2 regions of the Shouchella sp. JSM 1781072 genome follow, and region 2 is predicted to be linked to the other one. Evidence: predicted binding sites of a transcription regulator. Region 2 holds the regulator's gene; the other holds the start of a gene.
The links. The regulator LexA, encoded in region 2, represses DNA repair genes until DNA is damaged. The targets are predictions, from matches to a motif close to CGAACATATGTTCG.

Region 1 (4,440 bases), 770 kb from region 2:
AATGCTCGCATACCGCTTCAAGTAGCTGTGGATAATACGATGAGCTGGTTGGCTCCCACGGTGCGATGGCATGATCCCTTAACGTTCTGTCTGAATCAGGTATCACGAGCTCCGCATCTACTTCTTGCTTCACACCGAGGCCATCACAAGCGGTACACGCGCCGTACGGACTGTTAAATGAGAAAAAGCGTGGCTCTAATTCAGGAATGGAAAATCCACATTCCGGACAAGCGTGATGTTGACTAAACAGAAGTTCTTCGCCGTCAATGACATCGATCAACACACGTCCATCAGCAAGATTTAAAGCCGTCTCTAGTGAATCAGCCATTCTCGTTTGAATTCCGTCTTTCACAACAATCCGATCGATGACCACTTCCACGTTATGTTTCTTATTTTTATCAAGCTCTATTTCTTCCGTTGCTTCTCGCATTTCTCCATTAACACGGACACGAACGTAGCCATCTTTTTTAATTTGATCAAATACTTTAGCGTGGGTTCCTTTTCGTCCAGAAACCATAGGCGCAAGAATCTGCATTTTGGTACGTTCAGGGAACTCTAGCAATTGGTCAACCATTTGCTGAATCGTCTGCGATGTAATCTCAATGCCATGTTTTGGACAAATAGGCTTACCGATTCTAGCGTATAAAAGCCTTAAATAATCGTGGATCTCTGTTACCGTTCCAACGGTTGAACGCGGGTTTCGACTCGTTGTTTTTTGATCAATCGAAATAGCTGGAGATAACCCTTCAATTGAATCAACATCAGGTTTGTCCATTTGCCCTAAAAATTGACGCGCATAGGCGGATAACGATTCTACATACCGCCTTTGTCCCTCTGCATAAATGGTGTCAAATGCCAAAGATGATTTCCCAGAACCGGATAAGCCCGTTAACACAACAAGCTTTCCTCTAGGAATTGAGACATCCATATTTTTTAAATTATTTGATCGTGCCCCTTTAACGACAATCTCTTCGTGTGCCATACCGTCATCCTTCCGCTTTAAGCTCTAACAGCATATCTCGAAGTTCAGCTGCTCGTTCAAAGTTTAAATCTTTCGCAGCTTGCTTCATTTCTACTTCTACTTGTTCAATGGTCTTTTCACGTTCTTTTTTCGTCATTTTTTGTTGCGGTTTTTGCGTAACATCGTATTCGCCATCTTCTTCCGCTGCATACGTCGCTTGGACTACATCAGGGATTTTCTTTTGAATCGTTTGAGGCGTGATGCCGTGCTTTATATTATATGCTTCCTGAATCTCTCGACGGCGCTTCGTTTCGCTTATCGCCACTTCCATTGAACCTGTCATTTTATCCGCATACATGATGACTCGACCGTGTTCATTTCGGGCAGCTCGACCAATCGTTTGAATAAGAGAACGCTCCGCTCGTAGAAATCCTTCTTTATCTGCATCCAATATGGCAACGAGAGAAACTTCTGGAATATCTAGTCCTTCTCGTAATAAATTTATCCCAATGAGAACATCAAACGTCCCCATTCTTAACTGGCGAATGATCTCAAGTCGATCCAATGTCTTTACTTCAGAATGCAAATAGCGGACTTTTATCCCTAACTCTTTTAAGTAATCCGTTAAGTCTTCAGACATTTTCTTCGTTAATGTGGTAACGAGTACACGCTCGTCCCGTTCAATCTGCTCATGGATTTCGCCAATTAAATCATCAATTTGTCCTTCAATTGGGCGAACCTCAATTGGCGGATCTAATAAACCAGTTGGTCGAATAATTTGTTCAACCATTTCTGGAGTATGCTCTAGCTCGTAAGGTCCAGGTGTTGCCGAAACATAAACCGCTTGGCTCACTTTCCCTTCAAACTCAGCAAATTTCAATGGTCGGTTATCCAATGCTGAAGGCAAACGGAACCCGTGGTTCACAAGAATTTCTTTTCGAGCTCGGTCACCATTATACATACCTCGTACTTGAGGCAATGTAACGTGAGACTCATCCATAATAAGTAGAAAGTCTTCTGGAAAGAAATCAATTAACGTATACGGTGTAGCCCCAGACTCTCTTAGTGTTAAATGACGGGAATAATTTTCAATCCCTGAGCAAAAGCCCATTTCAGCCATCATCTCAAGGTCATAGCGCGTACGCTGTTCTAAACGCTGCGCTTCTAGCAATTTCCCCTCTTCATGCATCGTTTTTAACTGTTCTTCTAACTCCGTTTCAATGTTCGCAATCGCTTTTTTCATTTTTTCTTCTCGGGTAACGAAGTGAGATGCCGGAAAAATAGACACGTGGTTGCGTTCGCCTTTAATTTCACCTGTTAATGCGTCTACTTCTGTCATCCGGTCAATTTCATCACCAAAAAACTCAACCCGGATACATTGCTCGTCACGAGAAGCTGGGAAAATTTCCACAACATCGCCTCTTACACGAAATGTTCCGCGGATGAAATTTAAATCATTTCGATCATACTGGATGTCTACAAGCCTGCGTAATAACTCATTTCGATCCATTTCCATTCCTGTACGTATAGATAAAACAAGGTCTCGGTACTCTTCTGGATTACCTAAACCATATATACACGACACACTAGCTACGATAATCACATCTCGTCTTTCGAATAAGGCGCTTGTAGCCGAATGACGTAATTTATCAATTTCATCGTTAATGCTTGCATCTTTTTCAATAAAGGTATCAGACGACGGCACATACGCCTCTGGTTGATAATAATCATAATAGCTAACAAAATATTCAACTGCATTATTCGGAAAAAATTGTTTAAACTCACTGTACAGCTGTCCAGCAAGGGTTTTATTGTGTGCCATAATTAATGTCGGCTTATTGACTGCTTGAATCACATTTGACATTGTAAACGTCTTACCGGTCCCCGTTGCGCCAAGTAACGTTTGATGCCGATCACCGTTTTCAATCGCACGTACAATTTTTTCAATTGCATTTGGTTGGTCGCCTTGAGGCGAATAGTCTGATACTAATTGGAACGTTTGATCCATCTTTAATAGAGCGATTAACTGGATGTTCGTCAGTTAATCCACTCACCCCTCCTTCGCAAAAGAACATTATCCTACTGTTATTCCCATTTTCCGTCCATTAAAACAATACATGTTCATCCTTCTCTAAACACACGTTCGCTTAATTATATCACAGTTTTCACTCCATATACCAACTTTTACGAACGCACGTGCGTACCCATATATTGTTAATGAACATATTTATGGACGAATAGCTGATAATCCAGTATGATAACAATAATGATTATTACATTTGAATAGGTGTCTTCGGGGCAGGTGAAATTCCTGACCGGCGGTAAAGCCCGCGACTCCACATCATGATGTGGACTGATTTGGTGAAATTCCAAAGCCGACGGTAAAGTCCGGATGGGAGAAGATCAAATTGAAAGAATGTAGCCTTTGCTACGTTTATTTCGTCAGCCCTGAACATTTTTTTGTCCAGGGCTTTTTTTGATTTTTACAGAAGACCTTTTCACTGAAAAGGAGCTCACAGCTGTGAACGAACAACGAACGAATAAAACATTTTGGTTTATTGTCATTGGTGCCGCCTTTTGGGGGATCAATCCATTGTTTCGAATTTTATTACTCGATACAATGACTTCTCTACAAATCGTCTTTATCGAACATATTATTTTAGCTTTAATCGCTATACCCATTTTGTATAAATTCCGAAGCGATATTAAAAAACTGCGCTTTAAAGATTTAGGCGCACTCTTATTTATTTCGTGGGGTGGCTCTGCCATTGCAACGCTTTTGTTTACTCAAGGTTTAACAATTGCTTCATCAGGTGGCGAAATTAATTCTGTCCTCTTATTACAAAAGTTGCAACCCCTTTTTGCGATTACGCTGGCACATTTTCTGTTAAAAGAGAAGCTACCCCAACGTTTTGGTTTATACGTACCGATCGCACTAGTTGGTACCTATTTACTAACGTTCGGTTTTTATTTTCCGATTAATAATCCAAGCGAGATCCTTCAGCTAGGCAGCTTGTATGCGATTGGTGCAGCCGCGCTGTGGGGAGGTTCAACCGTGATGGGTCGTATTCTTCTACAAAAATGTCGTCACGAAACGGTGACTGCTTTACGCTTCTTGCTTGCTTTACCATTGCTTGGTGTATTGATTACAGTATCACCTGAAATGTGGACAACACCTGAATCAGCTGTGGCTTTAACCTTTATCGGGCTTAACATTCTCGCGTCTGCTTTATTGCCAGGTCTTGTATCAATGCTTCTATATTACCGAGGTCTCCAGTCGGTGAAAGCTTCTGTGGCAACGATTGCGGAATTGAGTTTTCCAATGACAGGTTTGCTTGTATCATGGATTACACTTGAAGAAACAGTCACGATTGCTCAATTAATCGGCTTTGCTCTTATCTGGTTTGTTTTATATCGCATTTCTAAGCAACAAGATACCATTTCCCAGCTCCCGCCTTTAAAGAAGAGGCAAAAAGCAG
Region 2 (4,440 bases):
ACGCTTCTTTAGTAAGGGCTACTTCATCAGATCCAAGCGGCGCACCATGGGATGCAGATTTGGCTGATTTATTTGGTGAACCGAAGCCAATTACTGTCTTCACTTCAATTAATGTCGGGCGATCAGATGTTTTTGCTTCCGTAATCGCTTTATTAATTTCAGCTAGATTCGTGCCATCTTCAACAAAAATAACGTTCCAGCCATAAGCTTTAAAACGATCTTCAACACTTTCTGAAAACGACTCATGTAAATCTCCATCTAACGAGATATCATTTGAATCATAAAGAACAACAAGACGATTTAATTTTAAATGACCCGCAAGTGACGCTGCTTCTGCAGACACACCTTCCATTAAATCACCGTCTCCACAAATCGCATACGTGAAATGATCAACAATTTCATGGTCATCTGTATTGTATGTCGCAGCTAAGTGACGCTCCGCCATTGCCATCCCTACTGCCATTGCAACACCTTGCCCAAGTGGACCTGTTGTTGCTTCAACGCCTGCCGTATGACCATATTCTGGGTGTCCTGGCGTACGACTTCCTAACTGACGAAATGATTTCAAATCATCCAACGTCACATCATAACCTGTCAAATGAAGAAGGCTATATAAAAGCATGGAACCATGTCCTGCTGATAAGACAAAACGATCTCGGTTTGTCCACTCAGGGTTTGCTGGGTTATGATTCATGTGATTTGCCCATAAATCCAACGCCATTGGCGCTGCGCCCATTGGCATCCCAGGGTGACCTGAATTGGCTTTTTCAATACTATCAATTGAAAGTGTTCGAATGGTATTTACCGCTAATTCTTCAATATTGTTTTTCATTTGTTACACCCTTTCATTCTTCGTACGTTTCCATCATAAACAAAATAAAAAAAATGTACAAGCCTGACGGGAGCTTGTACATTTAGTGTGGTGGATTTTGTTTTTGTGCTTTACTATCTTTTAGCTTTTGCGGTGTCACATCCGTACCCTCTTCATCAACAACTTTAACGGAATGTAGTTGATTTTTAAATGTGGAGCGGAACGTATTTAAATATTCTTTTCGAAGCGCTTGCTGTTCGTCTTTTTGCTGCTTCGTTAATCCTGATGTCTTCGCTAGTTGAGACAGTTCATTGATTCGGTCTAATTTTGATTTTGATAACAACGTCAATCACCTATCCTTCGGTTGTCATCATAGCATCTTCATTTCATTAGATCAACTCATCTGATTTTGTTTGCTCGTATTGCTGAAAACGCCGATGTACCGTTGCTTTTGAACAATGATAACCTAACCCATTTAACGTTATCGCAATGTCATGAAACGTTAGCTTTTTCTCTCGCAATCTAACAATTTCTTCAATTGGGAGGTCTTTTTTACTGCGTCCCCCACTACCTGTATCTTTTAAGTTGCGCTCCGGATGATACCCTTTTTCAATCGCTTTTCTCATCCCGCGTTTGATTTTCAAGTTATGTAATTTTCGCTGGTACTCTTCCACGATGGCTACGATTTCAAAAACCATCTCGTCTGCTTCTGATAAATGTAATGCACCATCGTTGTGACATGTATAAATCGTAATGCCATACTTTTGAAGTTGATATAGAATAGCAGTCCTCGCTCTTCCCCTACCAATTCTCGTCTCGTCTGTTACAAGCAAATGCGTAAACGTTTGTTTTTTTGCTTGATCTAAAAGAAATAGAAGATTATCGCGATCCAAGTCATATCCACTAGCAACCTCAGAAAGACAATCGCTCACTTCTATTCCATGTTGATGAGCCATTTTCACTAATTCATCTTCTTGACGAGCTAAAGACGTTTGTTGACTTTCTTTATCCGTACTAACTCGACAATATAAAATGGCTTTATTTCGTTTCATACTGTACCTCCCACTGCAATGTTTCAGCGACTAACGATCATTTAAAAGGATTACGTGACTGTCCGTATTGCTGTTTCGATCCTCTACTTGCTCGTTCTCATCACCATCAAAGGATAACAAACTACTAAACATAAATAAAACAGTAATAATACCAGCAATAATAATTCCTTTTTCTTGATTCTTCTTCATTATCGATCACCCGTTCGTAAGAATATTTGTTCTTACTCTAAGATACTTCGAACTTTTGTTCGTGTCAAGCATTTTTAGAACTTATGTTTGCGTTCGTATGTTCGATGTGCTAAAGTAAAGATAACGAATACATAGATAAAGCAGGTGAAGAGGAGTGTCTAAATTATCTACTAGACAAGAAGAAATTTTATTATTTATTAAAGATGAAGTAAAAAAGAAAGGCTATCCGCCTTCCGTACGTGAAATTGGGGAAGCAGTAGGTTTAGCATCAAGCTCAACCGTACATGGTCATCTTGCTCGTCTTGAAAAGAAAGGATACATTCGTCGTGATCCTACGAAACCTCGAGCAATTGAAGTGCTTTCGCTTGAAGAAGCACTGGACGAGCCTTCCATTATTCGTGAACGTGCACGCTATATTCCTGTAATTGGTAAGGTTACAGCAGGTAGTCCAATTACAGCGATTGAAAATATCGATGACTACCTCCCCCTTCCAGATCATATGTCTGGTCATGAACAAGTGTATGCCTTAGTTATTCAAGGTGAAAGTATGATCGAAGCGGGTATTTTCGATGGGGACCAAGTCATTGTGAAGCAACAGCAAAGTGCTGATAATGGTGATATTATTGTTGCGATGACTGATGAAAATGAAGCCACCGTCAAACGTTTTTTCCGAGAAAAGAACTACATTCGCCTTCAGCCTGAAAATTCAACAATGAAGCCGATTATACTAGACAATTGTACGATTTTAGGAAAAGTCATTGGTGTTTTCCGAACGATCCATTAAACATAAAGAAAGAGCACCGGAAAACCCAGTGCTCTTTTTTTACGCCTTTATTGATGATGGGCTTGACTGTCAGCCTCATTCTCTTCTTTTTTACTTTCACTATTTAACATGATTTTTAAAACAATCGCGGTCAGAAGAAACAAGACGCCGGCACTAATAAATACATACGGAATACCAAAACTCGCTGCAATTAAACCGCCTGAGACCGGTCCTAATACGTTTCCTAAAAAACGAAAGCTTTGATTATAACCGAGCACTTCCCCTTGCATCGATACTGGACACGCTTGGCGAATAAACGCTGTCGTGCAAGGAATTAATCCTCCTACCGCTAAACCAAAGACGAAGCGTAACACAATTAATTGCCAGAGTGAATCAACGAATGCTTGCGGAATGAAAAACACACCAGACAAAATAAGTAAAATGAGCATTACCTTTTCATGGCCCATTCGATCACCTAGCTGTCCCCATTTTCGAGTTGACAATAAGTTCCCTAAACCGGTTATTGAAAACGCTAAACCGGCTAAAAATGCCATATTTTCAACTGGCCCGACTAAATCATTAACGAATAGAGCTAAAAGTGGCTGGACGCTAAACAATGCCATTTGAATAATGAGCGCTACAACCATTACCATGATTAGCATAGGGGAACGAACAATAAATGCCAGTACCTCTTTTGCTGCATATTTCCGCTTTTTCTCACCTTTTTCTTCATAAATCACTTCTTTTACCCCAAAAACAACAAGTAGTGATGCGAGGGTTAAGATTGACGCGGTCAATACAAACGTTAATTCCATTCCAACAGTATCTGCGATCAGACCTCCAAACAAAGGTCCTAGTAAACCTCCAGAAACAGTACCTGTCTGTAAAGTTCCGAGCGTTTCTCCTGCTGTACGCTTACTACTTTGTGCTGCAATTAGAGCCATTGATGCAGGGATAAACCCTGTCGCAAGCCCCATGAAAGCACGCAGAACAAACAATGCCTCAACAGATTGAACATACCCCATAAGAAATACCGAGATGGCAATCCCAAAACCAGTTCCAATGAGTACTTTTTTTCGTCCGTAACGATCTCCAATTCGTCCCCAAATTGGCGCAACGAGAAAAGCAACTAAGAAAGAAATACCGAAAACAAAGCCAGACCATCTTTGAACATCTTCACCTGAATATTGTCCGAACGATTCAATGTAAAGAGATAAAAATGGAATGACCATTGTCATACTTGCACCAACAAACAAGTTGGCAAACCACATAATCATTAAATTACGCTTTTCCGCTTTTATACTGATCACCTTCGTTGTCTAAAGATCTTCCTTGTTTATTTCGCAACTCTAAATATATGCGAAAAAAAAACAGCCGTCAAACGCTCTCTCCTAGCTAAATCTGTAAGAAAAGAGTCTAAACAGCCCGTTTTCTTTCATTTCATTCTCTTTTCACACATCCGAAAAAATTTCATAGGATGACTATAACCCATACATAGGAGGCGAATGGAATGGATCTTTCAGATGAAATGGTATTGCTTATCACCATTCTTGTCCTGTTTTTGTTACTTGTCATTGTAGGAATTATTTTATTTTATCTTTAACCGCTTCAAAAAAGCGAAAGTG

Region 1: a site for LexA is predicted at 3,149-3,162, ahead of uvrB (excinuclease ABC subunit UvrB). Genes of this name have one in related genera too.

What each region holds. Positions count from the first base shown of each region.
Region 1 covers NZ_JBHFQE010000001.1:133,866-138,305, reverse strand. Annotated here, with positions in the region: gene uvrA (excinuclease ABC subunit UvrA) at 1-982, opposite strand, end outside; gene uvrB (excinuclease ABC subunit UvrB) at 987-2,969, opposite strand; FMN riboswitch at 3,247-3,369, shown strand; gene ACE1TH_RS00685 (DMT family transporter) at 3,483-4,440, shown strand, end outside.
Region 2 covers NZ_JBHFQE010000001.1:903,563-908,002, reverse strand. Annotated here, with positions in the region: gene tkt (transketolase) at 1-832, opposite strand, end outside; gene ACE1TH_RS04810 (DUF896 domain-containing protein) at 915-1,154, opposite strand; gene ACE1TH_RS04805 (YneB family resolvase-like protein) at 1,201-1,863, opposite strand; gene ACE1TH_RS04800 (hypothetical protein) at 1,894-2,052, opposite strand; gene lexA (transcriptional repressor LexA) at 2,207-2,836, shown strand; gene ACE1TH_RS04790 (MFS transporter) at 2,884-4,092, opposite strand; gene dinB (DNA polymerase IV) at 4,424-4,440, opposite strand, start outside.